DNA from 2 places in the Streptomyces sp. H51 genome. Region 1 is predicted to be linked to the other one. Evidence: riboswitches for the same ligand, from Rfam matches in the RefSeq annotation. Region 1 holds a riboswitch; the other holds the start of a gene.
The links. Region 1 has a riboswitch for glycine ahead of gcvP (aminomethyl-transferring glycine dehydrogenase). Riboswitches for the same ligand answer to the same signal wherever they lie in the genome.
Positions count from the first base shown of each region.

Region 2: another riboswitch for glycine. It lies ahead of gcvT (glycine cleavage system aminomethyltransferase GcvT); the one in region 1 lies ahead of gcvP (aminomethyl-transferring glycine dehydrogenase).

Region 1 is NZ_JAYMHD010000060.1:3,347-18,403, forward strand. It holds gene VKA29_RS20410 (mannose-1-phosphate guanyltransferase) at 1-57, shown strand, start outside; gene VKA29_RS20415 (DUF881 domain-containing protein) at 165-1,076, shown strand; gene VKA29_RS20420 (small basic family protein) at 1,073-1,405, shown strand; gene VKA29_RS20425 (DUF881 domain-containing protein) at 1,411-2,289, shown strand; gene VKA29_RS20430 (FHA domain-containing protein) at 2,420-3,256, shown strand; gene VKA29_RS20435 (MerR family transcriptional regulator) at 3,300-4,037, shown strand; gene VKA29_RS20440 (bifunctional nuclease family protein) at 4,121-4,594, shown strand; gene VKA29_RS20445 (MerR family transcriptional regulator) at 4,869-5,552, shown strand; gene VKA29_RS20450 (DNA polymerase IV) at 5,607-7,067, shown strand; gene VKA29_RS20455 (PRC-barrel domain-containing protein) at 6,983-7,360, opposite strand; glycine riboswitch at 7,469-7,564, shown strand; gene gcvP (aminomethyl-transferring glycine dehydrogenase) at 7,743-10,628, shown strand; gene VKA29_RS20465 (TOBE domain-containing protein) at 10,717-11,136, opposite strand; gene VKA29_RS20470 (ABC transporter ATP-binding protein) at 11,165-12,394, opposite strand; gene modB (molybdate ABC transporter permease subunit) at 12,391-13,269, opposite strand; gene modA (molybdate ABC transporter substrate-binding protein) at 13,266-14,099, opposite strand; gene VKA29_RS20485 (TOBE domain-containing protein) at 14,258-14,656, opposite strand.
Region 2 is NZ_JAYMHD010000083.1:26,993-42,049, forward strand. It holds gene VKA29_RS32770 (tetratricopeptide repeat protein) at 1-1,754, shown strand, start outside; gene VKA29_RS32775 (L-serine ammonia-lyase) at 1,853-3,220, opposite strand; gene glyA (serine hydroxymethyltransferase) at 3,385-4,650, opposite strand; gene gcvH (glycine cleavage system protein GcvH) at 4,665-5,042, opposite strand; gene gcvT (glycine cleavage system aminomethyltransferase GcvT) at 5,153-6,271, opposite strand; glycine riboswitch at 6,422-6,555, opposite strand; gene VKA29_RS32795 (AAA family ATPase) at 6,734-7,402, shown strand; gene VKA29_RS32800 (enhanced serine sensitivity protein SseB) at 8,154-8,951, shown strand; gene VKA29_RS32805 (enhanced serine sensitivity protein SseB C-terminal domain-containing protein) at 9,105-9,899, shown strand; gene VKA29_RS32810 (ABC transporter permease) at 10,207-11,214, shown strand; gene VKA29_RS32815 (ABC transporter substrate-binding protein) at 11,285-13,087, shown strand; gene VKA29_RS32820 (ABC transporter permease) at 13,231-14,229, shown strand; gene VKA29_RS32825 (ABC transporter ATP-binding protein) at 14,226-15,057, shown strand, end outside.

The sequences.
Region 1 (15,057 bases):
TCCGCCCAGGCCCTGCTGGACGAGTGGGCGGCCGTCGTGGACAGCGCCGGCCGCTGAGAAGCGCACCAGGCGGGCGTGCCGGACACGCGTCCCGGAAGGGGCCGGTCCGGCACGTCGGTGGGGCCATTCGGAGGTAGCGGGCGCGACGTGCGACGATGTGCGGCATGCCGCAGCAGCCCCCCGTTCGGAGTACACCCACGCGCCCTTCGCGGCCGGACGCGTCCATGTCGCTGCTCACCAACGTCATGGACCACAGCCTCGACGACGGCTACGCCGAGGCGGCCGACCGTAAGCGGGCCGCGGGCGCGGGCGGTGTGCCGAAGCCCCTGCGGGCCAGGCTCGGGCTGGCCGGGGGGCTGGTGCTCGCCGCCCTCGTGGTCACCGTCGGCGCCGCACAGGCGCGCGTGGCGGCTCCCGTCGTCGCCAAGGAGCGCCAGGAACTGATCGACCGGATCGACCGCGAGACCACGGCGGCCGACAAGCTCGAGAACTCCGTCGACGAGCTGCGCCGCGACGTGAGCGCGCGGCAGCGCGAGGCCCTCAGGCAGAGCGGCGGGGACCGGACCGAGTTGGTGGGCATCCTCTCGGGCGCCGTGGAGGTGCACGGACCGGGGGTGAAACTGGTCGTCGACGACGCCAAGGAAGCCACCACCGGGGGCGACGGCGACCCGCGCGAGACCTCCGGATTCTCCGACACCGGGCGGGTGCGCGACCGGGACATGCAGCGTGTGGTCAACGGGCTGTGGGAGTCCGGCGCCGAGGCGGTCTCCATCAACGGGCAGCGGCTGACGGCGCTGTCGGCCGTCCGGGCCGCGGGCGACGCGATACTGGTCGACAACAAGCCACTCGTGCCGCCGTATACGGTGCTCGCTGTGGGGGACGGCCAGAGACTCAGCACCAGGTTCCAGGACAGCGCCGACGGGCTGTATCTGCATGCCCTGCAGCAGAACTACGGCATCCGGACCGCCATCTCCGTGGAGGGGGACCTCCGGCTGCCCGCCGCACCGAGTGTGATCGTCCGCACAGCACAGCCGCACACCGAGAAGACCGAGAAGACTGAGAAGGGCACATCGTGATCGCCGTACTGGGCCTCGTCGTGGGAGTCGTGGCCGGACTGTTGGTCCGGCCTGAGGTTCCGGCGGTCGTCGAGCCTTACCTGCCGATCGCCGTCGTCGCGGCGCTGGACGCCGTCTTCGGAGGACTGCGGGCCATGCTCGACGGCATCTTCGACGACAAGGTCTTCGTGGTGTCCTTCCTGTCCAACGTCGTCGTCGCCGCGCTGATCGTGTTCCTGGGCGACAAGCTGGGCGTGGGGGCCCAGCTGTCCACCGGTGTCGTGGTCGTCCTCGGCATCCGGATCTTCTCCAACGCCGCGGCGATCCGCCGGCACGTGTTCCGGGCGTGAGGCCGATGAGCGACAAGGACGAGACGCCCGCGAACAGGCTGCGCGAGGAACTGCCCGAAGAGGTCCCGGCGCCGGCCCCGCCCCCCGCTCCCCGTACCCCCGCTGCCTCCGGGAACGGCCCGGAGAACGCCCCCGAGGGCGAAGCCGCCTCCGAGGCCGGGCTGACGGGACGGCAGCGGCTGGCGAAGGGGCTGTGGCCGCCGCGCGTGACCCGGGCCCAACTCATCGTCGCCCTGCTGCTGTTCGGTCTCGGCTTCGGTCTGGCCGTGCAGGTCGCCTCCAACAGCGACAGCGACAGCGCCCTGCGTGGCGCGCGTCAGGAGGATCTCGTCCGCATCCTCGATGAACTGGACGACCGCACACAACGTCTTGAAGACGAGAAGCAGGGGCTCGAGAAGCAGCGCGACGAGCTGGAGAACAGCTCGGACCAGGCCGAGGAGGCACGCAGGCAGACGGTCCAGAAGGAACGTCAACTGGGCGTCCTGGCGGGCACGGTGGCGGCTCAGGGCCCCGGCATCACCATGACGATCGAGGACCCGAAGGGAACGGTCGAGGCCGACATGCTGCTGGACGCGATCCAGGAGCTGCGCGCGGCGGGCGCGGAGGCGATACAGGTCAACGACGTGCGCGTCGTCGCGAGCACGTACCTCACCGAGTCGGGCAAGAGCGTGAGCGTCGACGGGAACAAGATCAACGCGCCCTATCGTTTCAAGGTCATCGGCAAGCCGGAGGACTTGGAGCCGGCGCTCAACATCCCTGGAGGCGTGGTGCAGACCCTCGAGAAGGAGCAGGCCACCGTTACCGTCGAGCGGTCGGACAAGATCGTCGTGGACGCCTTGCGAGCTGCGAAGCAGCCTGACTACGCTCGGTCGTCCGCCCAGTGAACCGGCGGTGCATGGGGGCCGTCCGGCAAGGGCATGAGGTTGCGGGGGGTCGGCGCACCGAAGGGGTGGCGCGTGGTGGAAACTGTCTGGTGGATACGGACGTTGTGAAGTTGTCCGGGTCGGCCGGCGTATGCAGTCAGGGTTCGTCCTGCCCCACGGGCGGGTCTGTTTCGGTCAAGGGGAATCGCCCGTGAAGTTGTTTGCGAAGTTGTTCGGCAAGAGCGCGCGAGAGGGCGGCGACAACGCGACGGCCCGCCATCGCGCACAGTCCGATGCGGAGGGCCAGCGCCCGCTGTTCCGGGACCAGGTCGCTGGTCCGGGCGGTGACATTTCCGGAGGCCAGGGCGCGGCGTCTGTTGACCCCGCGCAGTCCGGCGGCATAGGTTTCGGGCAACCGTCAACCTCAAGTACGGGTGGAGGGTTTTCCCCTATGTCGGCCCTGGTGTGTACGAGGTGCGGTAACCGCAACGCGGAGAGCAGCCGCTTCTGCTCGAACTGCGGCGCGCCGCTGCGGGCGGGCGCGGTCGCCGAGCGGCCGTCGGAGACGACGTCCACGATCTCCATCTCCGGTCTCGAGGCCTACGACGCCGAGGCCACCGGCCAGACGCCGATCCCGGCGCTGTCCCCGGAGGCGCAGGCGGCCGTGGACGCCCTGCCGCTGGGCTCGGCGCTCCTGGTGGTGCGCCGCGGGCCGAACTCGGGCAGCCGCTTCCTGCTGGACAGCGACCTGACCACGGCCGGGCGTCACCCGCAGAGCGACATCTTCCTGGACGACGTCACGGTCTCGCGCCGGCACGTGGAGTTCCGCCGCGCCGCGGACGGCTCGTTCACGGTGGCCGACGTGGGCAGCCTGAACGGCACGTACGTCAACCGCGAGCGGATCGACCAGGTCGCGCTGCACAACGGCGACGAAGTGCAGATCGGCAAGTACCGGCTGGTCTTCTACGCGAGCCAGCAGGGCTACTGACCCTCCTCCGGACGCGGTCCGGGGAGACCCCCAGGGAAGGTCCATGCTTCGATCACCGAGCGGCGGTGCCGGGCACGGCGCCGCCGCCAGGGACGGCGGCCTGATGAGCATCGGCTCGGTGCTGAACGTGCTGCGCGAGGAGTTCCCCGAAGTCACCATCTCCAAGATCCGCTTCCTGGAGTCGGAGGGCCTCATCGAGCCCCGGCGGACCCCGTCGGGGTATCGCAAGTTCAGCGCGCAGGACGTCGAGCGCCTCGGTCACGTCCTGCGGATGCAGCGGGACCACTATCTGCCGCTCAAGGTGATCCGCGAGCACCTGGAGGCCATGGAGCGCGGTGAGGCCGTGCCGCTGCCCGCGCTCGGCCGGCAGCGGGACGGCGAGACCGTCCAGGAGGCCGCCGAGCAGCCCACGGCGGCCCGGATCGGCCGGGCGGAGCTGCTGGCGGCCGCCGGGATCGGGGAAGAGGAACTCAGGGAGTGGGAGTCCTACGGGCTCGTCGTTCCGCTGCCGGACGGGGCCTACGACGCGGAGGCGGCCACCGTCGCCTCGCTCGTCGTCGAACTGGGCCGGTTCGGGATCGAGCCCCGGCACCTCAGGGCGATGCGGGCCGCGGCCGACCGCGAGGCCGGACTCATCGACCAGGTGGTGGCCCCGCTCAAGCGCCACCGCAATCCGCAGACCAGGGCTCACGCCGAGGCCCGCACGAAAGAGCTGGCCGCGCTCACGGTCAGGCTCCACACGGCGCTCGTGCAGACCGCCCTCGGTGTGCGCCTGCCCTGAGCGGACCCGCCACACGGCCGGGATCGGCCACCCGTTCCCTGCCCGACTACCCAAACGTCCCGGGCACGGCCTAGGGTTGCTGTGTGAACGAGCTCGATGTCGTAGGTGTCCGGGTGGAAATGCCCTCCAACCAACCGATCGTGCTCCTGCGTGAAGTGGGAGGCGACCGTTACCTCCCCATCTGGATCGGGCCGGGGGAGGCGACGGCGATCGCCTTCGCCCAGCAGGGCATGGCCCCCGCACGACCGCTGACCCACGACCTGTTCAAGGACGTGCTGGAGGCCGTCGGCCAGGAGCTCACCGAAGTGCGCATCACGGACCTGCGTGAGGGCGTCTTCTACGCGGAGCTGGTCTTCGCCAGCGGGGTAGAGGTGAGCGCCCGCCCGTCCGATGCCATAGCGCTGGCCCTGCGCACCGGAACGCCGATCTACGGCAGCGACGGGGTGCTCGACGACGCCGGCATCGCGATCCCCGACGAGCAGGAGGACGAGGTGGAGAAGTTCCGCGAATTCCTCGACCAGATCTCGCCGGAGGACTTCGGCACCAGCAGCCAATGAGGCGGGGCCGGTCCGGCGGGCGCCCCGGTGCGCCACGCGGGCCGGTGCACGGCCCGACAGGGGCCGGCCGCGGGTCTGCCGCCTGCGACGGCCTGCGGACGGTGAGGGCGTCCTGCGGCCTGCCCGGAGCGCATTCGGCTAGCCTTTCCCCGCGGTTGGCTGCGGGAAACCACTCGTAGGGTGATTATCACTCGGCGTGCCGAGTGTGGCGGTCGTTGACGCACCCCTGGTGGCTGCCTACCGTCGAGAAGGCAGGTCAAGGACGGAGGTCGGCGTGAGAAGCAGCGGCGACGGTACGGCTGGGGGTGCCCCCGGACACGGTCCCGGGGCGAGCGGTCCGTACCCTTCCCCGAGCTCTCGGCTCCGTGCGAGCGGGGAATACCCCCATCACGGCAGCGCGGCCGACCACGTTCCGCAGCGACCGGCGGCCGTGCCGAGCAGCGGAGGGGCGACGTCCATGGCGTCCGAGGAGATCGGCTACCGCGGTCCGACGGCCTGCGCGGCCGCCGGCATCACTTACCGGCAACTGGACTACTGGGCCCGTACCGGCCTCGTCGAGCCCAGCGTGCGCCCCGCCTACGGCTCGGGGACACAGCGGCTCTACAGCTTCCGTGACGTGGTCGTCCTGAAGATCGTCAAGCGCTTCCTGGACACCGGGGTGTCGCTGCAGAACATCCGCACCACCGTGCAGCACCTGAGGGAGCGCGGCTTCCGTGACCTGGAACGCATGACGCTGATGAGCGACGGCGCCACGGTCTACGAGTGCACCTCTCCCGACGAGGTCCACGCGTTGCTCCAAGGGGGTCAGGGCGTCTTCGGGATCGCCGTGGGCGTGGTGTGGCGGGACGTGGAGAACGCGCTGTCGCAGCTGCACGGGGAGCGCGTCGACACCGGCGAGACCCTCGTCGGGCACAATCCCACGGACGAGCTGGCACGGCGGCGCAACCGGGCGGTGTGAGGCCGGGCCCTCGTGCCCGCGACGTTGTCAGTGGCGTAGGGCAGCATCGGACATGTGAGAACCGCGCCCACGATCCTGCATCTCGACATGGATGCCTTCTACGCCTCGGCGGAGCAGGCAGCCAAGCCGAGTCTGCGCGGGAAGGCCGTCGTCGTGGGCGGGCTCGGGCCGCGTGGGGTGGTCGCCACCGCGTCGTACGAGGCCCGGGTCTTCGGGGTCCGCTCCGCCATGCCGATGGCGCAGGCCCGGCGGCTGGCGCCGAACGCGGCGTACCTCGTGCCGCGCTTCGCCTTCTACCGGTCGATCAGCGAACAGGTGATGGGGCTGTTGCACGCGCTGTCGCCGCTGGTGGAGCCGCTGAGCCTGGACGAGGCGTTCGTGGACCTGGAGGCCGGGGACGCCGCCTGGGACGAGGCGTCGGCGCGGCTGGTGGGGGAGCGGCTGCGCGCCGACATACGCGGCCTGACCGGGCTCACCGGGTCCGTGGGGCTCGCCGCCTGCAAGATGCTCGCGAAGATCGCCTCCGAGGAGGCCAAGCCCGACGGGCTGGTGGTGATCGAGCCGGGCACCGAGCGGGCCCTGCTCGAGCCGATGCCGGTGCGGATCCTGCCGGGTGTGGGACCGGCGACCGGGGACCACCTGCGGCGGGCCGGCATCACCACGGTCGGCGACATCGCCGAGGCGGGGGAGGACGAGCTGGTGCGGCTGCTGGGCAAGGCCCACGGACACGCCCTGTACGCCATGGCGCTGGCGCGCGACGACCGGCCGGTGGTGGCCGAGCGGGAGGCGAAGTCGGTGTCGGTCGAGGACACCTACGACGTCGACATCCACGACCGGATCCGGGTGGGCACGGAGGTGGGGCGGCTGGCCGACCGCTGCGTACGGCGGCTCCGCGCGGCCGGGCTGTCCGGACGGACCATCGTGCTGAAGGTCCGGCGCTACGACTTCTCCACGCTGACCCGTTCGGAGACGTTGCGGGGGCCGACCGACGATCCGGCGGTCGTGCGGGAGGCCGCCGCGCGGTTGCTGGAGTCGGTGGACACCACGGGAGGCGTGCGGCTGCTGGGGGTGGGGGTGAGCGGGCTGGCCGACTACACGCAGGAGGACCTGTTCGCGCAGGCGGCCGGGGAGCGGGACCGGGAGAGCGGGCAGCCGGACGAGCCCGAGGAGCTGCCGGTGGAGCGGCGGACGGCTCCGGCGGAGCGGCGCTGGCCCGCCGGGCACGACGTACGGCATGCCGGGTTCGGGCACGGGTGGGTACAGGGGAGCGGGCTCGGACGGGTGACCGTGCGGTTCGAGACGCCCGGCTCGCAGCCCGGGCGGGTGCGGACGTTCCGGGTCGACGACCCCGACCTGGAGCCGGCCGATCCGCTGCCGCTGGTGCCGCTGATGGCGGAGGGAGCGCGGGAACAGGTGGCCGGGGAGCCGTCCTATGCCTCGTCCGAGCCGGCCAGCCTGCCGAAGTCGTGGTCGGCGTCGTCGAAGGCGGACGGCGGGGCGACGTCCAGGCCGTAGTGGTGGTAGAGCTGCAGCTCCTGCTCGGGGGAGAGATGGCGGCCGACGCCGAAGTCGGGGGCGTCCTTGATCAGGGAGCGGTCGAAGGGGACGTGCAGGGCGCCCTCCACCAGTTCGCTGGGCTCCAGTGGGACGAAGGCGTCCCGGGAGAACAGTCCGGTGCGTATGGCGGCCCACTCCGGCAGACCGGTCGCGTCGTCGAGGTAGACCTCGTCGACGGTGCCGATCCTGGTGCCGTTGCGGTCGAACGCCTTGCGGCCGATCAGGTTGCGCGGATCGATGTCGGTCTGCACGGGCCCTCCTCCTGGTCGCACTCGTCATCACTACGAAAGAGCACAACGCGGCGGGCGGCCACTCGAAGGCCGGGGTGTCGTGCCCGCTGGTAGGCTGACTACGGCTGCTGACCCCGTGCGGGAGAGTCCTCCGGACATCACCGGAGGCGCCGAAGGAGCAAATCCTCCCCGGAATCTCTCAGGCTCACGTACCGCACGGACGAGGTCACTCTGGAAAGCAGAGCGGGTGTCGCCACGACCCCCGCTCTCACCGACGGTGCAAGCCGCAAGCCCTCGGGCGGCCCGGTGAAGCTCTCAGGTTGAGATGACAGAGGGGGAGGCCGTCCGGGTACCCGCGCCGTGGTGCCCCTCGAAGGTCGCGCAAGACCAGGAGGCCTCCGCAATGACCGCCCACCGCATTCCGCTCTCCGAGCTCGAGCAGGGCATCCCCTTCGAACAGCGCCACATCGGGCCCGACCAGGAAGCGCGGGCGAAGATGCTCGCCCAGGTCGGGTACGGCTCGCTGGACGAGCTCACCGCCGCCGCGGTGCCGGATGCGATCAAGAACGCCGACGCCCTCGACCTGCCGGGCGCGCGCACCGAGGCGGAGGTGCTCGCCGAACTGCGGTCGCTGGCCGAGCGCAACCAGGTCCTCGACTCCATGATCGGGCTCGGGTACTACGGCACGTTCACCCCGCCCGTCATCCTGCGCAACGTGCTGGAGAACCCGGCCTGGTACACGGCCTACACGCCCTACCAGCCGGAGATCTCCCAGGGCCGCCTCGAGGCGCTGCTGAACTTCCAGACCGTGGTCGCCGACCTCACCGGCCTGCCGACCTCCGGCGCCTCGCTGCTGGACGAGGGCACGGCGGCCGCCGAGGCCGTGGCGCTGTCCCGGCGCATGGGGAAGAACAAGAAGGGCCTCTTCCTCGTCGACGCCGACGCGCTGCCGCAGACCATCGCCGTGATCGAGACCCGCGCCGAGCCGACGGGCGTCGAGGTCGTGGTGGCCGACCTCAGCGACGGCATCCCGGCCGAGATCGCCGCGCGCGAGATCAACGGCGTGCTCGTCCAGTACCCCGGCGCCTCCGGTGCCGTACGCGACATCAAGCCGGTCATCGACCAGGCGCACGAGCTGGGCGCCCTGGTCACCGTGGCCGCCGACCTGCTCGCGCTGACGCTGCTGAAGTCGCCCGGCGAACTCGGCGCGGACATAGCGGTCGGCACGACCCAGCGGTTCGGCGTGCCCATGGGCTTCGGCGGTCCGCACGCCGGCTACATGGCCGTGCACGAGAAGTTCGCGCGCAGCCTGCCCGGGCGTCTGGTGGGCGTCTCCGTCGACGCCGACGGGAACAAGGCCTACCGGCTCGCGCTGCAGACGCGTGAGCAGCACATCCGCCGGGAGAAGGCCACCAGCAACATCTGCACCGCCCAGGTGCTGCTCGCCGTGATGGCCGGCATGTACGCCGTCTACCACGGCCCCGAGGGGCTGAAGGGCATCGCCCGGCGCACCCACCGGTACGCCGCGATCCTCGCCGAGGGCCTCCGGGCCGGCGGGGTCGACGTCGTGCACGGCGCCTACTTCGACACCCTGACCGTCCGCGTCCCGGCGAAGGCCGGCGAGGTCGTCGCCGCCGCGCGGCGGGGCGGGGTCAACCTGCACCTCGTCGACGCCGACCACGTCCTGATCGCCTGCGACGAGACGACCACGCGGGCGCGGCTGGACGCCGTATGGGCGGCTTTCGGCGTCGAGGGCGACGTCGAGGCGCTGGACACGGCGGCCGGGGACGCGCTGCCGGAGGCGCTGCTGCGCACCGACGGCTACCTCGACCACCCCGTCTTCCACCAGTACCGCTCCGAGACCGCCATGCTGCGCTACCTGCGCCGCCTGGCCGACCGTGACTACGCGCTCGACCGCGGCATGATCCCGCTGGGCTCCTGCACGATGAAGCTCAACGCGACCACGGAGATGGAGCCGATCACCTGGCCCGAGTTCGGGCAGCTGCACCCCTTCGTGCCCGTGGAGCAGGCGCAGGGCTACCTCACCCTCATCCACGAGCTGGAGGAGCGTCTCGCCGAGGTCACCGGCTACGACAAGGTGTCCCTCCAGCCCAACGCCGGGTCCCAGGGCGAGCTGGCCGGCCTGCTCGCCGTGCGCGGCTACCACCGCGCCAACGGCGACGAGCAGCGTACGGTCTGCCTGATCCCGTCCTCCGCGCACGGCACCAACGCCGCCAGCGCCGCGATGGCCGGCATGAAGGTCGTCGTCGTGAAGACCGCCGAGGACGGCGAGATCGACGTCGCGGACCTGCGGGCCAAGATCGAGCAGTACCGCGACGAACTGGCGGTGCTGATGATCACCTACCCGTCGACGCACGGCGTGTTCGAGGAGCACGTCGCCGACATCTGCGCCCAGGTGCACGAGGCGGGCGGGCAGGTGTACGTGGACGGCGCCAACCTCAACGCCCTGGTCGGCCTGGCCAAGCCGGGCCACTTCGGCGGTGACGTCTCCCACCTGAACCTGCACAAGACGTTCTGCATCCCGCACGGCGGCGGTGGCCCCGGCGTCGGCCCGGTCGGGGTGCGCGCGCACCTGGCGCCGTACCTGCCGAACCACCCGCTGCAGCCGGAGGCCGGTCCGGAGACCGGCGTGGGCCCCGTCTCGGCGGCTCCCTGGGGGTCGGCGGGCATCCTGCCCATCTCCTGGACGTACGTCCGCCTGATGGGCGGTGAGGGGCTGAAGCGGGCCACGCAGGTGGCGGTGCTGAGCGCCAACTACGTCGCCAAGCGCCTGGAGCCGCACTACCCGGTGCTGTACACCGGCCCCGGCGGCCTGGTCGCGCACGAGTGCATCATCGACCTGCGGCCGCTGACCAAGGCGACCGGCGTGAGCGTCGACGACGTCGCCAAGCGGCTGATCGACTACGGCTTCCACGCGCCGACCATGTCGTTCCCGGTGGCCGGGACGCTGATGATCGAGCCGACCGAGTCCGAGGACCTGACCGAGCTCGACCGGTTCTGCGACGCGATGATCGCGATCCGCGCGGAGATCGAGAAGGTCGGCTCCGGCGAGTGGCCCGCCGAGGACAACCCGCTGCGCAACGCGCCGCACACGGCGGCCGCGCTGACCGGCGAGTGGGAGCACGCCTACACCCGCGAGGAGGCCGTCTTCCCGGCCGGCGGCTCCCCTGCCGACAAGTACTGGCCGCCGGTGCGCCGCATCGACCAGGCCTTCGGCGACCGCAACCTGGTGTGCTCGTGCCCGCCGCCGGACGCCTACGAGGACTGACGGCGGAGGCGTGACCGACCGCGGTCACGGCCGGCCGCGGCGCCGGACGCACGGTGAGAGGGCCCCGCTTCGGCGGGGCCCTCGCGCGTCATGCCGTCGCCAGCGCGACCTCGGTCGACTTGATCAGGGCCACCACGGGGGTGCCGGTCGCCAGCGCCAGGTCCTGTGCGGCGTCCTCGGTGATCGCGGAGGTCAGCTCGCCGCCCTCCACGGCGACCTCCACCGAGGCCATCGCGCGGCCGGCGGTGATGCCGGTGACCGTGCCGGGGAGCCGGTTGCGGATGGACAGACCCTCGACCGGGCCGGTGGCGAGGGCCACCTCCGTCGACTTCACCAGCGCGTGGACGGCGGAGCCCGCCTCGAGTCCGAGTTCCTCCACGGCGTCCAGGGTGATCGCCGCGGTGAGGTCCTGTCCCCCGGCGAGACGGACCTTGACGGTGGCCATCACCTTGCCGCGGGTGACGTCGGTGACGGTGCCGGGGAACTGGTTGCGGATGCTCAGGGTCATGGTCGCCCACCGTAGTGGGCGGGGTGCGTCAGGCCGGGTAGGCGTGCGTCTGCGTCGCCTTGACCGTCGCCCAGACCGGTGCGCCGGGGTGCAGGCCGAGCTCGGCCGCGGCGACCGTGGTGAGGTCGGCGGCCAGCGGGAGCTCGCCGGTGAGGTCCACGCGGATCTGGTCGCCGTGGGTCTCCAGGCCGGCCACCTCGCAGTGCCAGAGGTTGCGGGCGCTGGAGCCGGTGGGGCGGGTCCGGTGCAGGGTGACGGCGCCGGGCGGGAAGGCCACGAAGGCCGGGCCGGAGAGCACCTCGGTCGTGGTGACGGACGGTCCGGCGTCCAGCCGGACGGTGTGGCCGTCGGCCTGCCCGCGGTAGAGGTTCAGCCCGACCAGCTGGGCGATGTAGTCGGTGCGGGGGCGACGGGCGATGTCCGACGGGGCGCCCTCCTGCACGACACGGCCGTGCTCGACGACCACCAGGCGGTCGGCCAGCACCATGGCGTCCAGCGGGTCGTGCGTGACCAGGACGGCGACGGCCTCGAAGTCGGCCAGGTGGCGGCGGAGCCGGGCGCGGACCTCCAGCCGGGTGCGCGCGTCGAGCGCGGCCAGGGGTTCGTCCAGCAGGAGCAGCCGGGGCCGGGTGGCCAGGGCGCGGGCGAGCGCGACGCGCTGGGCCTGGCCGCCGGACAGCCGGCGCGGCTTGACGCCGGCGTGGTCGGCCAGGCCCATGCGGTCCAGCAGCTCGGCTGCCAGGGCGCGGGCCTCCGCCTTCGTCGCGCCCTGGCAGCGGGGGCCGAAGGCCACGTTGTCGAGGGCGGTCAGGTGCGGGAAGAGCAGGTAGTCCTGGAAGACGACGCCGACCGGGCGGGCTTCGGGCGGCGTACGGTCCAGTTCGGCGCCGTCGAGGCGCAGGTGGCCGCCGGTGAGCGGGACGAGGCCGGCCAGGGCGCGCAGGGCGGTGGTCTTGCCGGCGCCGTTGGGGCCGAGGAGGGCGACCACGTCGCCGGGGGCGGCGGTGAGGGTGATGTCGAGGCGGAAGGCCGCGCGGTCCACGACGAGACGGGCGTCGAGCCCCGCGTCCGGGTGGCCGGGTGGTGGCTGGTGCCCGGCCTTTCCGGGTGTTTCGGCGGGGGGTCGGCTCCGGGCCGTGCGGGGGATGTCGGCGGGGGCCCCGCGGGGCGCGTCGGCCGGGGGCCGGTTGCCGGCCGTGCCGGTGGCGTCCGTGGGGGGCTCGGGGGTGCCGGGGGCCGGCGAGGGCGGGTTGGTCATGAGGTCGTCATCCAGCGGTCCCTCAGGCCCGCCAGGACCGCGATCGACACCGTCAGCAGCACCAGGCTGAGGGCGATCGCGGCGGCGGGGTCGTTCTGCAGGGCGAGGTAGACCGCGAGCGGCATGGTCTGGGTGCGGCCTGGGAAGTTGCCCGCGAACGTGATCGTCGCGCCGAACTCGCCCAGGGCCCGCGCCCAGGCGAGTACGGCTCCCGCGGCGATGCCCGGGGCGACCAGCGGCAGCGTCACCCGGCGGAACGCGGTGAAGCGGGACGCGCCCAGGGTGGTGGCCGCCTCCTCGTAGCGCGGGTCGGCGGCGCGCAGGGTGCCCTCCACGCTGATGACCAGGAACGGCATCGCCACGAACGTCTCGGCGAGCACGACCCCGGCGGTCGTGAAGGGCAGGGTGACGCCGAACCAGGCGTCCAGCCACCGGCCGACCACTCCGTTGCGGCCGAGCGCGAGGAGCAGCGCCACACCGCCCACCACGGGCGGCAGCACGAGCGGCAGGGTCACCAGCGCGCGGACCAGGCCCCGCCCGGGGAAGTCGGTGCGGGCCAGCAGCCAGGCCAGCGGCACGCCGATCACCAGGCTCACCGCGGTCGCCGCCGTCGCGCACAGCAGCGACAGCCGCAGGGCCTGCCACACCGCGGCGCTGGTCAGCTGGTCCGGCAGGGTGCTCCACGGCGCCCGCACGAGCAGGGCGGCCAGCGGCAGCAGCAGGAACACCAGGCCCACGAGGGCGGGCAGCAGGAGGGGCAGCGGAACCTGTCGCCCGCTCGCCCGCCCGGTCCGGCGGCCGTCGCGGGCGCCGTCGCGCCGCGGCCCGCCCTTGAGAAGGTCGGCCGCGGCGGCGGAGCTGTCGGGCGCGGTCACGGCTCGAGGAACCCGGCCCGGGTCAGCACCTTCCGGCCCTCGGCGGACTCGACCAGGTCGATGAACGCCTTCCCCGCCCGGGCGTTGGGGGCGTTCTTGAGCAGGGCGACCGGATAGTCGTTGACGGCGTCGGCCGACTCGGGGAACTCCACGCCTTCCACCTTGTCACCGGCGGCCTTCACGTCCGTCCGGTACACGACGGCGGCGTCGGCCTCCTTCAGCTCGACCTTGGTCAGGGCGGCCTTGACGTCCTGCTCGTAGGAGACCGGCGTCAGCTCGAGCCCGGCGGCGGCCAGCGCCTTCCGGGCCGCGGCTCCGCAGGGCACGGTCCTGTCGCACAGCACGACCTTGAGGCCCGACTTCGTGAGGTCCTTCAGGGAGGAGATCCGGTCGGGGTTGCCCGGCAGGGTGGCGATCTCCAGCCGGTTGCGCACGAAGACCGTGGGCGTGCCGGCCGCGTCCTTCCGGTCCGTCACGATCGCCATCGTCTTCGGACTGGCGGCGGCGAAGACGTCGGCCGGGGCGCCGCCGGTGATGTTCGCGGCGAGGGTGTCGCTGCCGCCGAAGCTGAAGGTCACCTCGGTGCCGGGGTGCTCCTCCTGGAACTTCTTGCCCAGTGCGGTGAAGCTCTCCTGGAGCGAGGCCGCGGCGAAGACGGTGACCGTGCCGGACAGCTTCGGCGACGAGGACGCCGCGGCCCCGGAAGCACCGGGGGAGTCCGAGCCCGCGGAGGAGCAGGCGCTCAGCAGCAGCAGCGCCGCGGCTCCCGCGCCGGCCGGCCGCAGGGTACGGCGGGTCGGGCGGGTCCGGCGCGCGCAGCGGATCGTCACAGTGGCCACTCCTTCTGTCGGTCACGGAGAGGACCGTCGGCCCCCGTCCCCTGTGCCGATCCTACTGGCGCATCTGCGAGACGTAAGCCCTCATTGGCGTCGCAAGAGCGATGGTATTGAGATTTTCAGGGGTGCAAGTGCGGTCACGCGGACGAGCTTCACGCGCGGTCGACATGAACGTTTGTCGACTTCACTCGGGCGGTGGCCTCCATGCCGACCTCCAGCCCCAGTTCCTCGACCGCCTCGCGGGTCAGCAGCGAGACCAGCCGGTGCGGGCCGGCCTGGATCTCGACCTGGGCGGCCACGTCGCCGAGTTTGATCGCGGTGACGATGCCGGGGAAGGCGTTGCGGACCGAGGTGTACGGCGTCTCCTCCTCGCCGCCGCTGCCGGACCCGGCGAGTTCGACCGAGAACGCGGCCAGGTCGCGCCCGTCGATGAGCCGTCGTCCGCTGTCGTCGCGGTGGGTCGCCACCCGGCCCGCGTCCGCCCAGCGGCGCGCGGTGTCCGGGCTCACGCCGAGCAGTCGTGCTGCCTGGCCGATCGTGTAGGACTGCATGCGGATCACGATAGGGCGGTTCACGGGCCGCGTGTGGGCCTGGGCGGGGCCGCGTGCGGGCCTGGGTGCGGGCCGCACGTGGGCAGTCGGCGCGCGCCGCATGCGGGCGCGGGTGTGGGGTCCGCGGGGGCGGTTCGCGCGTGGTCGGCTGCGTTCCCGGCGGGGTTCGCCGGTCGGGCCGAGCTTCCGCTGTTCCCACCGTAAAGTTCGCCAATGAAGTCGAAACTTTCGACAGGTCGAGCGAGTGTGACGCATGCGGACCTTCGGCGATCCCGTCATCGGCGGTCTCCGTCCCGACCCGAGCACGTGCCCGGGGCGGATCGACGTGCCGTCGCCGGGGTGCGCCTGGCGCGCATCGAACCCGGGACCGGGAAGGCGCCGGAGGGGCCGAGGGTGGCACC
Region 2 (15,057 bases), on a different contig from region 1:
ACCTGCCCGGTCTGGCACGGGCGCTGACCAATCTCGGCACCGCGCACTTCCGGCTCCGGCACGGCGTCGAGGCGCTGCACTTCGCCGAACAGGCGGTGAGGATCCGCCGCGACCTGGTCGCCCTGAACCCACAGGCCCACACCGCCGACCTCGCCCTGTCCCTGCTGAACCACGCGGGCCGGCTGTCCGACGTCGGCCGGGACGAGGAAGCGGTCACCGTGGCCGAGGAGGCCGTGAACCGGGCCAGGAGGCTGTTCCGGGCCGACCGCGTCGCGCACGCGGGCATCCTGGCGCACGCGCTGGCGAGTCACGGAGCGGTACTCGCGCAGGTGGACCGGGACGAAGCGGTGGCATCCCTGAACGAGGCCGTCGAGCTCTACGAACGGCTGGTGCTCGTCGACGACGGGTACGAGTCGCCCTTGGACGTGGTCAGGCACAACCTCCGGGCCCTCGGCGCCGCCGGCCGTCCTCCCGCCCCGGCCAAGTCCGACGCCGAGGTGGTGAACGCTTTCAACGAGGCCGTGCGGCTGGTGAAGGCCGGCCGGAGGGCGGAGGCGGAGGAGCCCTGCCGCCGCGCGGCCGAGGCGGGCCTGCCCGAGGCGATGTACAACCTCGGTCATCTGTACCGGGAACTCGGGCGGACGGCGGACGCGAAGTCCTGGTGGACCCGGGCCGTCGCCGCCGGTGTCACAGCCGGCTGCCACGACCTGGGCGTCCTGCACTGGAAACTGGAGGATCGGGACACGGCACGGCGCTGGTTCCGCCGGGGCGCCGAGGCGGGCGCGACGAACGCCATGGTGTCACTGGGCGCGGCCCTGTGGGACGACGGGGACCTCACGGCGGCCGAGCACTGGTTCCGTACCGCCGCACAGGCCGGCGATCCCGACGGCGACCACCGGCTGGGCCTGTTGCTGGCGGAGCAGGACCGGCCCGCCGAGGCGGAGAACTCCTTCGCGCGAGCCGCCGAGGCGGGGCACGCCGAGGCCATGCGGTCCCTGGCCGACCACCGGATGCGGCACGGCCGGGTCACCGACGCCCAGCGCTGGTGGCGCATCAGCGACGCCCGGGGGGAACCGGCCCGGAAGCCGCCGTCCCCACCCGAGCCGGAACCTGACCATCCTCTGCCGCGCGCCGCCCGCGAACGCGGCATGCCGGCCCTGGCCCTGCTGCCCGAGCAGAGTGTGGATCTCGCGACCGAGCTGCTCAACCGGAGGGTGGCGGCCCTGGTCGAGACGGACCGGCTCGAGGAGGCCGTCGCCCTCTACCAGGACGAGGCGACCGCCCAGGAGCGTCTCCTGGCCGCGACCCGGGACGGAAGCCTTCCGTCCCTCGGTCCCACCATGCTCCACAGCATGCTCCGCCGGCGGGCGGTGATCCTCGTCGGCCTGGCGCCCCTGGAACAGGCGCTGGACCGCACCGACGACGCGTTGGCGCACAGCGAGGAAGCCGTCACGACCCTGGGCGCACTCGCCGCGCGTGGCGGAGACGTCATGCCTCACGCCCGCGCCCAATGCGTGTTCGCGGCGGTCCGCGCCGCCGCCGGCACCGACATCGAGCGGGCGACCACGGCCGTCGACGAGGCGATCACCACTTTCACCCGGCACGCTTCCGCGTCCGAGGATGTCCAGGACGACCTGCGCAGGGTGGCCACCCTTGTGAAGGCCGACCTCCTCGACCACGCCGGCCGGCACCGGGAAGCCGCCCAGCTGCGCCACCCGCTCCGCACGGAGCGCGATGGCGACGGGCGGACTTGACGGGTTGCCGCGACGCGGGGGCCGCTCACCCCACACCTCGGCGGGGAAGGCCGCGGCAGCGCTGGAAGAAGCGGACGCGCAGGCCGGGGACTGCCTCCCTAGCACTCGATGATGTTCACCGCGAGGCCGCCGCGCGCCGTCTCCTTGTACTTCACCGACATGTCGGCGCCGGTGTCCTTCATCGTCTTGATGACCTTGTCCAGGGACACCTTGTGCGAGCCGTCGCCGCGCATCGCCATCCGGGCGGCCGTGACCGCCTTGACCGCGGCCATGCCGTTGCGTTCGATGCAGGGGATCTGGACCAGGCCGCCGACCGGGTCGCAGGTGAGGCCGAGGTTGTGCTCCATGCCGATCTCCGCGGCGTTCTCGACCTGTTCGGGCGATCCGCCGAGCACCTCCGCCAGCGCGCCCGCCGCCATCGAGCAGGCGGAGCCGACCTCGCCCTGGCAGCCGACCTCGGCGCCGGAGATGGAGGCGTTCTCCTTGAAGAGCATGCCGATCGCGCCGGCCGCGAGCAGGAAGCGGACCACGCCGTCCTCGTCGGCGCCGGGCACGAAGTTCATGTAGTAGTGCAGGACCGCGGGGATGATGCCCGCCGCGCCGTTGGTGGGGGCGGTGACGACCCGCCCGCCGGCCGCGTTCTCCTCGTTCACCGCCATCGCGTAGAGCGTGATCCACTCCATCGCGTGCGCCAGCGGGTCACCCTCGGCGCGCAGTTGGCGGGCCGAGACGGCGGCGCGGCGGCGCACCTTCAGGCCGCCCGGCAGGATGCCCTCGCGGGACATGCCCCGCGACACGCACTCCCGCATCACCCGCCAGATCTCCAGCAGCCCGGTCCGGATCTCCTCCTCCGTGCGCCAGGCCCGCTCGTTCTCCAGCATCAGCGCGGAGATCGACAGGCCCGTCTCCCCGGTCAGGCGCAGCAGTTCGTCGCCCGTGCGGAAGGGGTACTTCAGGACCGTGTCGTCCAGCTTGATGCGGTCCGCGCCCACCGCGTCCTCGTCGACGACGAAGCCGCCGCCCACCGAGTAGTACGTCTTCGACAGCAGTTCGGCGCCGGAGGCGTCGCGGGCCCGCAGGATCATGCCGTTGGCGTGGTACGGCAGCGCCTTGCGGCGGTGCAGCACCAGGTCCTTGTCGAAGGAGAACGGGATCTCGTGCTCGCCGAGCAGGCGCAGCCGGCCCGACTCCCTGATGTCCGCCACCCGCTGGTCCGCCGTCTCCACCTCCACCGTGCGCGGGGATTCCCCCTCCAGCCCCAGCAGCACCGCCTTCGGGGTGCCGTGGCCGTGGCCGGTCGCGCCCAGGGAGCCGTACAGCTCGCCGCGCACGGACGCGACGGCCTCCAGCAGGCCCTCGTTGCGCAGCCGGCGGGCGAACATGCGGGCTGCGCGCATCGGGCCGACCGTGTGGGAGCTGGACGGGCCGATGCCGATCGAGAACAGGTCGAAGACCGAGACGGCCACGGTGACTCCTCGGGAACGGGGCTGTGGGAGGTGCGGGAGGGTGTTCGCGCGGTGCCCCACTCGGCTACGAGTGTGCGGGGCACCGCGCGGAACGGAACCACGGGTCCGGACACCCTTCCGGACGGGTGCCCGGAAGGACGGGCCCGGAAGGCGTCCGGAAGGACCTACTTGTTCAGACCGGGGTACAGCGGGTGCTTGTCCGCCAGCGCCGTCACCCGGGCCTTCAGCGCCTCCGCGTCGTAGGACGGCTTCAGCGCCTGCGCGATGACGTCCGCCACCTCGGCGAAGTCCTCGGCCCCGAAACCGCGGGTGGCCAGGGCGGGCGTGCCGATGCGCAGGCCCGAGGTGACCATCGGCGGGCGCGGGTCGTTCGGGACGGCGTTGCGGTTGACCGTGATGCCGACCTCGTGGAGCCGGTCCTCGGCCTGCTGCCCGTCCAGCTCGGACTCGCGCAGGTCGACCAGGATCAGGTGCACGTCCGTACCGCCGGACAGCACGTTCACCCCGGCCTCGCGGGCGTCCGCCGCCGTCAGGCGCTCGGCGAGGATCCGCGCGCCCTCCACCGTACGGCGCTGGCGCTCCTTGAACTCCTCGCTCGCCGCGACCTTGAAGGACACCGCCTTGGCCGCGATCACGTGCTCCAGGGGACCGCCCTGGAAGCCCGGGAAGACGGAGGAGTTGAGCTTCTTCGCGAAGTCCTTCTTCGCGAGGATGATGCCGCCGCGCGGTCCGCCCAGCGTCTTGTGCGTGGTGGAGGTGACGACGTCGGCGTGCTCCACCGGGTTCGGGTGCAGACCGGCGGCGACCAGACCGGCGAAGTGGGCCATGTCGACCCACAGGTACGCGCCGGCCTCGTCCGCGATCCGGCGGAACTCGGCGAAGTCCAGCTGCCGCGGGTACGCCGACCAGCCCGCGATGATCACCTTGGGCCGGTGCTCCTTGGCCAGCCGCTCGACCTCGGCCATGTCGACCAGTCCGGTCGCGGGGTCCACGTGGTAGGCCACCACATTGAACTGCTTGCCGGAGAAGTTCAGCCGCATCCCGTGGGTCAGGTGGCCGCCGTGCGCGAGGTCCAGGCCGAGGATGGTGTCCCCGGGCTGGGCCAGCGCGAACAGGGCGGCCTGGTTGGCGGAGGCGCCCGAGTGCGGCTGGACGTTGGCGTACTCGGCGCCGAACAGGTCCTTGACCCGGTCGATGGCGATCTGCTCGGTGACGTCGACGTGCTCGCAGCCGCCGTAGTAGCGGCGGCCGGGGTAGCCCTCGGCGTACTTGTTGGTGAGGACCGAGCCCTGCGCCTCCATGACCGCGAGCGGGGCGAAGTTCTCCGAGGCGATCATCTCGAGCGTGGACTGCTGGCGGCGCAGCTCGGCGTCGACCGCGGCGGCGACCTCCGGGTCGAGCTCGTGCAGGGGCGTGTTCAGTACGGACATGAAGGGACGACTCCTCAGCCGGCGGTGTGGGCGGCGTACTCGTCGGCGGAGAGCAGGTCGGACGGCTCCTCGGCGACACGCACCTTGAACAGCCAGCCGCCCTCGAAGGGGGCCGAGTTCACCAGCGACGGGTCGTTGACGACGTCCTCGTTGACCTCGGTGATCTCACCGGTGACGGGGGAGTACAGGTCGGACACGGACTTGGTCGACTCCAGCTCGCCGCAGGACTCGCCCGCGGTCACCGTGGAGCCGACCTCGGGGAGCTGGGCGTAGACGACGTCGCCGAGCGCGTTGGCCGCGAACTCGGTGATGCCGACCGTCGCGACGCCGTCCTCGGCGGCCGACAGCCACTCGTGCTCCTTGCTGTAACGCAGCTGCTGCGGGTTGCTCATGGCCTGAATTCTCCTGTACGCGGGGGACTGCTGATGAGTGGGGGACTGCGAGGAACGTGCGTGACCAGGCGCGATGTGCGCTGTGTCACGCGCGCGCGGCTACGACGGTGTCACTTCTGCCGCTTGTAGAAGGGCAGCGCCACGACCTCGTACGGTTCGTGGGTGCCCCGGATGTCCACACCGACCCCGGGGGTGCCCGGCGCCGCGTGCGCGGCGTCCACGTACGCCATGGCGATCGGCTTGCCCAGCGTGGGGGAGGGGGCGCCGGAGGTGACCTCGCCGATCACCTCGCCGCCGGCGACGACCGGGTACCCGGCGCGCGGGACGCGGCGGCCCTCGGCGACCAGGCCGACGAGGACGCGCGGCGGCTCGGCGGCGGCCCGGTCGGCGGCCTCCCGCAGGGCCGCGCGACCCACGAAGTCGCCCTCCTTGCCGAACTTCACGACCCGGCCGAGCCCGGCGTCGAACGGCGTCACCGACGTGCTCAGCTCGTGCCCGTACAGCGGCATGCCCGCCTCCAGGCGCAGCGTGTCGCGGCAGGACAGGCCGCAGGGGACCAGTCCGGCGGGCGCGCCCGCCTCGGTCAGCGCCTGCCACAGCTTCTCCGCGTCGGACGGGGCGACGAACAGTTCGAAGCCGTCCTCACCGGTGTAGCCGGTGCGGGCGATCAGGGCCGGCACGCCCGCGACCGTGCCGGGCAGGCCCGCGTAGTACTTCAGGCCGTCGAGGTCGGCGTCCGTGAGGGACTTCAGAATGCCGGGGGACTCGGGGCCCTGGACGGCGATCAGCGCGTAGGCGTCCCGGTCGTCGCGCACCTCGGCGTCGAAGCCGGCGGAGCGTTCGACGAGGGCGTCCAGCACGACCTGGGCGTTGGAGGCGTTGGCCACGACCAGGTAGTCGGTCTCGGCCAGCCGGTAGACGATCAGGTCGTCGAGGATGCCGCCGTCCTCGCGGCAGATCATGGTGTAGCGGGCGCGGCCCGTCCGCACGCCGCCGATGTCGCCCACCAGGGCGTGGTCGAGCAGGGCGGCGGCCTGCGGGCCGGTGACGGCGATCTCGCCCATGTGGGAGAGGTCGAACAGGCCCGCCCGGGTGCGTACGGCGTTGTGCTCGTCGCGCTCGGAGCCGTAGCGAAGCGGCATGTCCCAGCCGGCGAAGTCGGTCATCGTCGCGCCGAGCGAGCGATGCAGGGCGTCGAGGGCGGTGTGACGGATTTCGGTACTGCTCATCGGTCGGTCGTCTCCCCAGGGCATGACAGCGAGGTCGTTCCTCCCCATCTGTCATCGGAACCTGAGAGGTTCGCCATGACCAGGGACGGGATCACGGCTTGCACCTTGGGTGGAGCCGCTGGTCGACAGCGGCCCGCTTTTCAGATGTGCCTCGCCCGCGCGGTAACGGGGCCTGAGAGATTCAAGGGAGGGACTTGCTCCTTCGGCGTCCCGGTGAGGCGCACGTGGCGACGCGAAACGTGGCGACGCGTACGTGCTGCCGGGAACTCTCCCGCGCGGATTCAAACGGCCGGTATGCAGTTGGCGGGCACATCATCGCACGCTTCGCCGGATGGTGGGCGGGCGGCTACTTGTGACAGGCCTGTGGCCGTAAACGCACCGAACCGGGAGACAGTGTGGATTACCTTCTTTTTACATTCGGTGGGGAGAAGCTCTCTGAACCCCGCAGGGAGGACGATCACGGTGACAAGGCCCACGGCGTATGCGACGACCTCGGCTCTCGCGCTGCCCGACCAGCCCGCGGCTCCGGCCCGCGAGCGGTACGCGGCCCGGCCGGCGCCGGTCGTCCGCGACCTGCGCGAGCGATCCGGCCGCAGCCCGCACGCCCTGCTGTTCGGTTCCCGCGACGTCGTCGTGGTCACCGGACTGCCCGGCAGCGGCAAGTCCACTCTGATGGAGCGGGCGGTGGTGGGCGTCCGCATCGACTCCCAGGACGCCCGCGACCGCTGGGAGCGCCGCGTGCCGCGCTTCCTGCCCTACGCCGTCTACCGCCCCCTGGTCCGCCTCGCCCACTACGCGGGGCTGCGCCGCGCCCTGCGCTCCGGCGAGGGCGTCGTCGTGCACGACTGCGGCACGCAGGCGTGGGTGCGCGGCTGGCTCTCCCGGGAGGCCCGCCGCCGCGGCGGCACCCTGCACCTGCTCCTGCTCGACGTCGCGCCCGAGGCCGCGCTGGAAGGGCAGCGGGAGCGGGGCCGCGGCGTCTCCCGCTACGCCTTCGCCCGGCACCGCGCGGCCGTGGCCCGCCTGCTCCGGGCGGTGGAGCGCGGCGATCTGCCCGACGGCTGCGGCTCGGCGATCCTCCTGGACCGCCCCGCCTCCGGAGTCCTCCGCAGAATCGCCTTCACCGGCTGACCATTGCTCATTGCGCGTTGCCCACTGCCCGCGGCCACCCGTCGCGGCGCGTGCGTCCGCCGCCGGACGCCACCCGCCGCGGCGCGGTGCGCACGCCCACCGCACCGCGCGTTGCCGTGCGCCCGCCCGGCGTCACGCCCCGGCCCGCCCGGCGGCATCGCCGCACCGGAGCCTTCGGTGAACCGGCCGTCGGCAGCGGCACCCCGCTGGCCGCCACCGGCCCGGCACCGGCTCCCCGCAGTCCTGCGGGCGGGCTCGGGCGCTGTGGCCGACGGCCTCCCCGGGGCGCTGTGGCCGGCCGGTCCGGCCTCCGCCGGCATGGCGACGGGTCCGGCCTCGCCGGCAAGGCGACCGGTCCGGCCTCCGCCGGCATGGCGGTCGGCGTGGCGGTCGGCCTCCGGCCGTCGTCGGCATGCCGACCTGCGTCCGGCCGGCGCCGGGCCGTCCGTCCCCGGCCGGCCGGGGCGCGAGCGCGGTTTGGGTTCCCGGGCGGCCGGCACCGGCACCCACCGGCACCGGCACCGGCCGGCACCGGCACCGGCCGGCACCGGCACCGGCCGGCACCGGCACCGGCCGGCACTGGCACTGGCACCGCACCACCCGTCGGCAGCGGACCGCCGGCCCTCGCGGGCCCGCGTCGGCACGCCGGTCGTACAGCCCGCAGCCGGCGTCGGCTCATGGGCCGACCGCCGGGCGGGCGTTACCCGTTAGCCTTTTCAGCCACAGCAGGTTCCAAGCAGGCGGTAGGCAGATGGACTTCCCGGCGGCGGGCTTCCCCGCGGACATTCCGGCACAGGCGCACCCCCATCCGCACGGCGGATGGCCCGGCAACGAGCTGGAGGAGGTGCTCTCCGCCTCCCTCGGCGTGCCCACCGCCGGCGGGCGGATCGTCGAGGTGCTGGGGCGCAGCTTCGTATGGGTGCCGCTGCCCAACGGCGGCGGCCCGGACAGCGGCCCCCTCGACCTGCCCACCCTCGAGATCGACGGGCAGGCGTACGTGCCGGTCTTCAGCTCGGAGGAGCAGTTCCGCCAGGTCGTCGGCAACCACATGTCGTACACCATCGCGCCGGCCGTCGAGTTCGCCCGCGGCCTGCCGCCGCAGGTCGGCATCGCCGTGAACCCGGACGGCGTGGTCGGCGTCCCGCTCCCGCCGGCCGCGGTGGCCGAGCTGTGCCGCGCCGGCCGCACCCCGCTGGACGGCCCCGGTGCCGGCGGCCGGGTCCGCCTCTTCGAACCGGACTGGCAGGACGACCCGGTCGACTTCCTCGCCGCGGCCGCCGCGGAGTTCGCCGACACCGGCGTCGTCACCACGGCCCGCCGGTGCCTGGCCGCGATCGAGACCGCGGACCCGGCGATGTTCGTGGGCGTGGAGCTGTCCCAGTGGGAGGGGGACTTCAGGGCGCTGCCCCTGGAGGCCCTCGGCCGGGCGCTGGCCAAGGTCCCCACCCGGTGGCCGGTGAACCTGGTCCTGCTGGACGTGACCGACGACCCGGTGGCGGTCTGGATGCGCGACCAGGTCCGGCCGTTCTACTCGAGGGATCACCTGTAACCGCCGCCGCACGGGCAGCCCGCCCGCAGGGACGGGGAACACCCCGCGGCCGGCCCCGGCGGACACGTACTCGCCGCCGGTCGCGGAGCCCCGACCCCCCGGGCGCTTAAGCTGGTTTCATATCCGCAGCAACTTTCAGGAGGGGCGGTACAGGTGAGCGCCAGCGGCACCACGACCGGCCAGGTCGAGCACATGCTGCGCCAGGTGACGCCCGGGCGCTACGACGCCTACGAGGCGCTGCTCAGGGCGCTCGCGACCCCGTCCTCCGGCCAGGTCTGGATGCTGCTCTGGCACGGCCAGGCCGGGTCCCCCGACGCCCAGTACGGGAACATGGAGGTCGACGGCTTCAGCTACGCCCCCTGCGTGACCTCCGCGCAGGAGCTGTCGGCCAGTGGCTGGAACCGATCCTACGAGGTCGTCGACGGGCTCGACGTGGCCCGCACCCTGTACCCCGACCACTACGGCCTCTGGCTCAACCCGCACGCCCCCGGCGGCGGCGTCGGCATCCCCTGGCTCGACCTGCGCCGCATCGCCACCGGACTCGACCGCCAGCCGGCGGGCCCGCTGCGCCTGTCCGAGCCCGGGATCGAGATCCCGCAGTTCTACGCGCTGCTCGCGCAGAACGCCCACCGTACCCCGGCCGTCCGCTCGCTGCGCCGCGCCTGGGTGCAGCCCGCGCTCGGGGCGCCGTACCTCGCCATCGGCCTGGACGTGTACGACACCTCGCCGCCCGCGGTGGACTCGGTGCGGGCGATGATGCAGCAGTCCATCGGGGCGGTGCCGGACGGCCTGCCGGTGTCGACCGTGGCGATGTCCGACGGCCACGACCCGGTCGCGATGTGGCTGCGGGCGAACGCCCGCCCCTTCTACGACCGAGAGGCGCACGTGGCCCCCGCGCAGGCTCCGGCAGCCGGATACGGTTATCCGCCGGCTCACGGCGCATACTGAGACGACCTCACAGCCCTCCCGCAGGGGGTGCTGTTCTTCGCGCGTAGATGGCGGCGTAAGATCCTCCCGTGTCCCATATAGCCACACCCGTCCCTGTCCGGCCCTCGCTACCCACTGTCCGGATAACGGAACCCTCCAGCCCGCATCACGTTTACGCATCCTTTCCCCGTCAAGTCTGGCAACAGATCGCCAAAGCGTTGAAGACTCCCGCTCCAGGGGCTTTCGCCCCTGTGTACGACGGACTGATGACGCCGCTACAGCGGCAAGTGCGGGCCGGCTACCGCCGGTTGAGAGGGGTCCCTGCCAGATGACGGCACCATTGCACGAGCCGACCGCGGAAGCGGCCCCGAGCGCGGCCGAGGAAGCGGCGGTTGCCAGCGCCGGAGCGAAGGCCGTACAGGGGCGCTCCCTGGGCCGGATCGCCTGGGAGCGCCTGAAGCGGGACAAGCTCGCCCTCACGGGCGGCGTCGTCGTGCTCGTCCTCATCGCGCTCGCCCTGCTCGCACCGGTGATCACCAGCCTGCTCGGTCAGGACCCGGACGCCTACCACGAGAGCCTGATCGACCCGCTCTACGGCACCCCCAAGGGCTCGCTGGGCGGCATGAGCGGCGAGCACCTGCTGGGCGTCGAGCCGGTCAACGGCCGCGACATCCTCGCCCGCATCCTCTACGGCGCCCGGGTCTCGCTCCTGGTCGGCTTCCTGTCCGCGGTGGTCGCCGTCGTCCTCGGCACCGTGCTGGGCATCCTGGCCGGCTTCTTCGGTGGCTGGGTCGACTCCGTGATCAGCCGCGTGATGGACGGCCTGCTGGCCTTCCCGCAGCTGCTGTTCACCATCGCCCTGGTCTCCGTCATGCCGGGCAACATGCTGGGCCTGACCGGTTCCAGCGTGCGAGTCTTCGTGATGATCCTGGTCATCGGCTTCTTCGGCTGGCCCTACATCGGACGCGTGGTGCGCGGCCAGACGCTCTCGATGCGCGAGCGCGAGTACGTCGAGGCCGCCCGATCGCTGGGCGCGGGGCGGTTCTACATCCTGTTCAAGGAGCTGCTGCCCAACCTGGTCGCCCCGATCATCGTGTACACGACGATGATGATCCCCACGAACATCCTCACCGAGGCGGCCCTCAGCTTCCTGGGCGTCGGCGTCAAGCCGCCCACGTCCTCGTGGGGGCAGATGCTCTCCAGCGCGATCGACTACTACGAGTCGGACCCCATGTACATGGTGGTCCCGGGCGTGGCGATCTTCATCACCGTCCTCGCCTTCAACCTCTTCGGCGACGGCGTGCGCGACGCGCTGGACCCGAAGGGCTCCCGCTGAACCGCCGTACCGCAAAGCGTCCCGTGGCACCTGCACGGGGTCTCTCATCAAATCCGGAGGATCCGAGATCGTGACTACCCAACGCACCTCAGGGCGGCGTAAGCAGGCTTTGGCCGCTGCTGCCGCGGTCGCCGCGCTGCTGACCACGGCAGCGTGCGGCGGCGGCGACGACAGCAACAACAACGGTGGTGGGTCGGAGACCGGTGCGGCCGGCTTCGACGCCGCCAACAACAAGGTCGCCCAGGCGTCGCTCGCCAAGAAGGGTGGCACGCTGAAGTTCGGTGGCGCCCAGGACGCCGACTCGTGGGACACCACGCGCGGCTACTACGGCTTCATGTGGAACTTCGCCCGCTACTACAGCCGTCAGCTCGTCACGGGCAAGACGGAGCCGGGCAAGGCCGGCGCCGAGCTGACCCCGGACCTCGCGGACGGCCTCGCCAAGGTCACCGACGACGGCAAGACCTACACGTACCACCTGCGTGACGGCGTCACGTGGGAGGACGGCAAGCCGATCACGTCCAAGGACGTCAAGTACGGCATAGAGCGCGTGTGGGCGCAGGACGTGCTGTCCGGCGGTCCGACCTACCTGAAGGACTTCCTGGACCCGAAGGGCACGTACAAGGGCCCGTACAAGGACACGTCCAAGGACAAGCTGGGTCTGAAGGCGATCGAGACGCCCGACGACAAGACGATCGTCTTCCACCTGCCGAAGGCCAACTCGGACTTCGAGGAGGTGCTCGGCCTGGTGTCGGCGTCCCCGGTCCGCCAGGACAAGGACACCAAGTCCAAGTACGGCCTGCGCCCGTTCGCCTCCGGCCCGTACAAGTTCGCGTCGTACAGCCCGGGCAAGGACCTGACCCTGGTGCGCAACGAGAACTGGAAGCAGGCCTCGGACCCGATCCGCAAGGCGTACCCGGACAAGATCACGGTCAAGTTCTTCTCGGACGCCAACCAGCTCGACCAGCGCCTGCTCAACGGTGACCTGGACCTGGACATCAACCAGACCGGCATGTCGCCGCAGGGCCGCACCACCGCCCTGAAGCAGCACAAGGCCAACCTGGACAACCCGGTCTCCGGCTACATCCGTTACGCGGTCTTCCCGCAGAGCGTGAAGCCGTTCGACAACATCCACTGCCGCAAGGCCGTGATCTACGGCGCCGACCACGTGTCGCTGCAGACCGCCCGTGGTGGCCCGGTCGCCGGTGGCGACATCGGCACCAACATGCTGCCGCCGTCCGTCCCGGGTGCCGAGGGCCAGAAGTACGACCCGTACGAGCTCGCCGGCGCCAACAAGAACGGCAACGCCGCCAAGGCCAAGGAAGAGCTGAAGGCCTGCGGCAAGCCGAGCGGCTTCTCCACCACCATCGCGGTCCGCAACAACAAGCCGGTCGAGGTGGCCACGGCCCAGTCGCTGCAGGCGTCGCTGAAGAAGGTCGGCATCAACGCCCAGATCGACCAGTACGACGGCTCGCAGACCGCCGGCATCATCGGCAGCCCGTCGAACGTCAAGAAGAAGAACTACGGCATCATCATCATGGGTTGGGGCCCGGACTTCCCGACCGTCCAGGGCTTCGGTCTGCCGCTGTGGGACAGCAAGTACATCCTGCAGAGCGGTAACAACAACTACGCCCTGATCAAGGACAAGACGATCGACGGCCTGTTCGACCAGTACGTCACCACGCTGGACGACGCCGGCAAGACCAAGATCTCCTCGGACATCAACCACAAGGTCATGGAGGGCGGTTACTACCTGCCCTTCGTCTTCGAGAAGTTCATCAACTGGCGCTCGGACAACCTGGCGAACGTCTACACGTCCGACAACTACAGCGGCCAGTACGACTTCGTCAACCTCGGCCTGAAGTCCGCGAAGTAAACCCCGGCACACCCGCCGTACGGCACGAAAGGCAGGTGAAGGCCGGCGCGGCGTGACCGCGGGTCACCTGGGGGCACCTCCCACGCTCATAAGGCGGTGGGGGAGACCGCAGGTGACCCGCGGTCCGCGGCGGGCCGTTAGCTGTGCTCGCTTACCTCATCAGGCGGCTGTTCGCCGCCGCAGTGATGCTCGTGGTCATCATCATGGTGGTCTTCGGCATCTTCTTCCTCGTCCCCAAGTGGGCGGGCGTGGACATCGCCTCGAGCTTCGTGGGCAAGCAGGCCGACCCGGCCGCCGTCGAAGCGGTGCGGCAGAAGCTCGGACTGGGCGATCCCATCTACTCCCAGGTCTGGGAGTTCTTCAAGGGCATCTTCGTCGGCCGCACCTACTCGGGCGGCGGCGACGTGACCCAGTGCGCCGCGCCGTGCTTCGGCTACTCCTTCCGCAGCGAGCAGGCCGTCTGGCCGGTGCTCACCGACCGCTTCCCGGTGACCCTGGGTCTCGCGCTCGGTGCCGCCGTGCTGTGGCTGGTCTTCGGTGTCGCGGCGGGTGTGCTCTCCGCCCTGAAGCGGGGCACCATCTGGGACCGCGGCGCGATGGTCATCGCGCTGTCGGGTGTCTCCCTGCCCATCTACTTCACCGGCATGCTCTCGCTGGCGATCTTCGCCTACGGCCTGAACTGGATCGACGCGCAGTACGTGCCGCTCGACGAGAACATCGGCGGCTGGTTCGGCGGCATGATCCTGCCCTGGATCACCCTCGCGTTCCTGTACGCGGCGATGTACGCCCGGATCACCCGCGCCACGATGCTGGAGATCCTCGGCGAGGACTACATCCGCACCGCCCGCGCGAAGGGGCTCAAGGAGCAGGTCGTCATCCGCAAGCACGCCATGCGCTCGACGATGACGCCGATCCTGACGATGCTCGGCATGGACCTCGGCGCCCTCATCGGCGGCGCCATCCTGACGGAGTCGACGTTCAACCTGCCCGGTCTCGGCCGTGCGGTGCTCGACGCCATCAAGAACCAGGACCTGCCCATCATCCTGGGCGTCACCCTGATCACTTCCCTCGCGGTGCTGATCGCCAACCTCGTGGTGGACATCCTCTACGCCGTGATCGACCCCCGAGTGAGGCTCGCATGACCGAACTCAGCAAGACCGGAGCAGCCGTGGGCGAGCCCACCTCCGCCTCGCCGGCCCCGACGTCCTTCCTGGAGGTGCGCGACCTCAAGGTGCACTTCCCGACGGACGACGGCCTGGTCAAGTCCGTCGACGGGCTCAGCTTCCACCTGGAGAAGGGCAAGACCCTCGGCATCGTGGGCGAGTCCGGCTCCGGCAAGTCGGTGACCTCGCTCGGCATCATGGGCCTGCACACCGCCGGCCAGTACGGCAGGCGCAAGGCGCAGATCTCGGGCGAGATCTGGCTGGACGGCACCGAACTGCTGTCCGCCGATCCCGACTACGTGCGCAAGCTGCGCGGCCGCGAGATGGCGATGATCTTCCAGGATCCGCTGTCGGCGCTGCACCCGTACTACACGATCGGGCAGCAGATCGTGGAGGGGTACCGCATCCACCACGACGTCGACAAGAAGACCGCCCGGCGCCGTGCGATCGAGATGCTCGACCGGGTCGGCATCCCGCAGCCGGACAAGCGGGTGGACAGCTACCCGCACGAGTTCTCCGGCGGCATGCGCCAGCGCGCGATGATCGCGATGGCGCTGGTCAACAACCCCGAGCTGCTGATCGCGGACGAGCCGACGACCGCCCTGGACGTGACCGTCCAGGCGCAGATCCTCGACCTGATCCGCGACCTGCAGAAGGAGTTCGGCTCCGCGGTCATCATCATCACCCACGACCTGGGCGTCGTCGCCGAACTGGCCGACGACATCCTGGTGATGTACGGCGGCCGCTGCGTCGAGCGCGGCCCGGCGGACAAGGTCTTCTACGAGCCCCGCCACCCCTACACCTGGG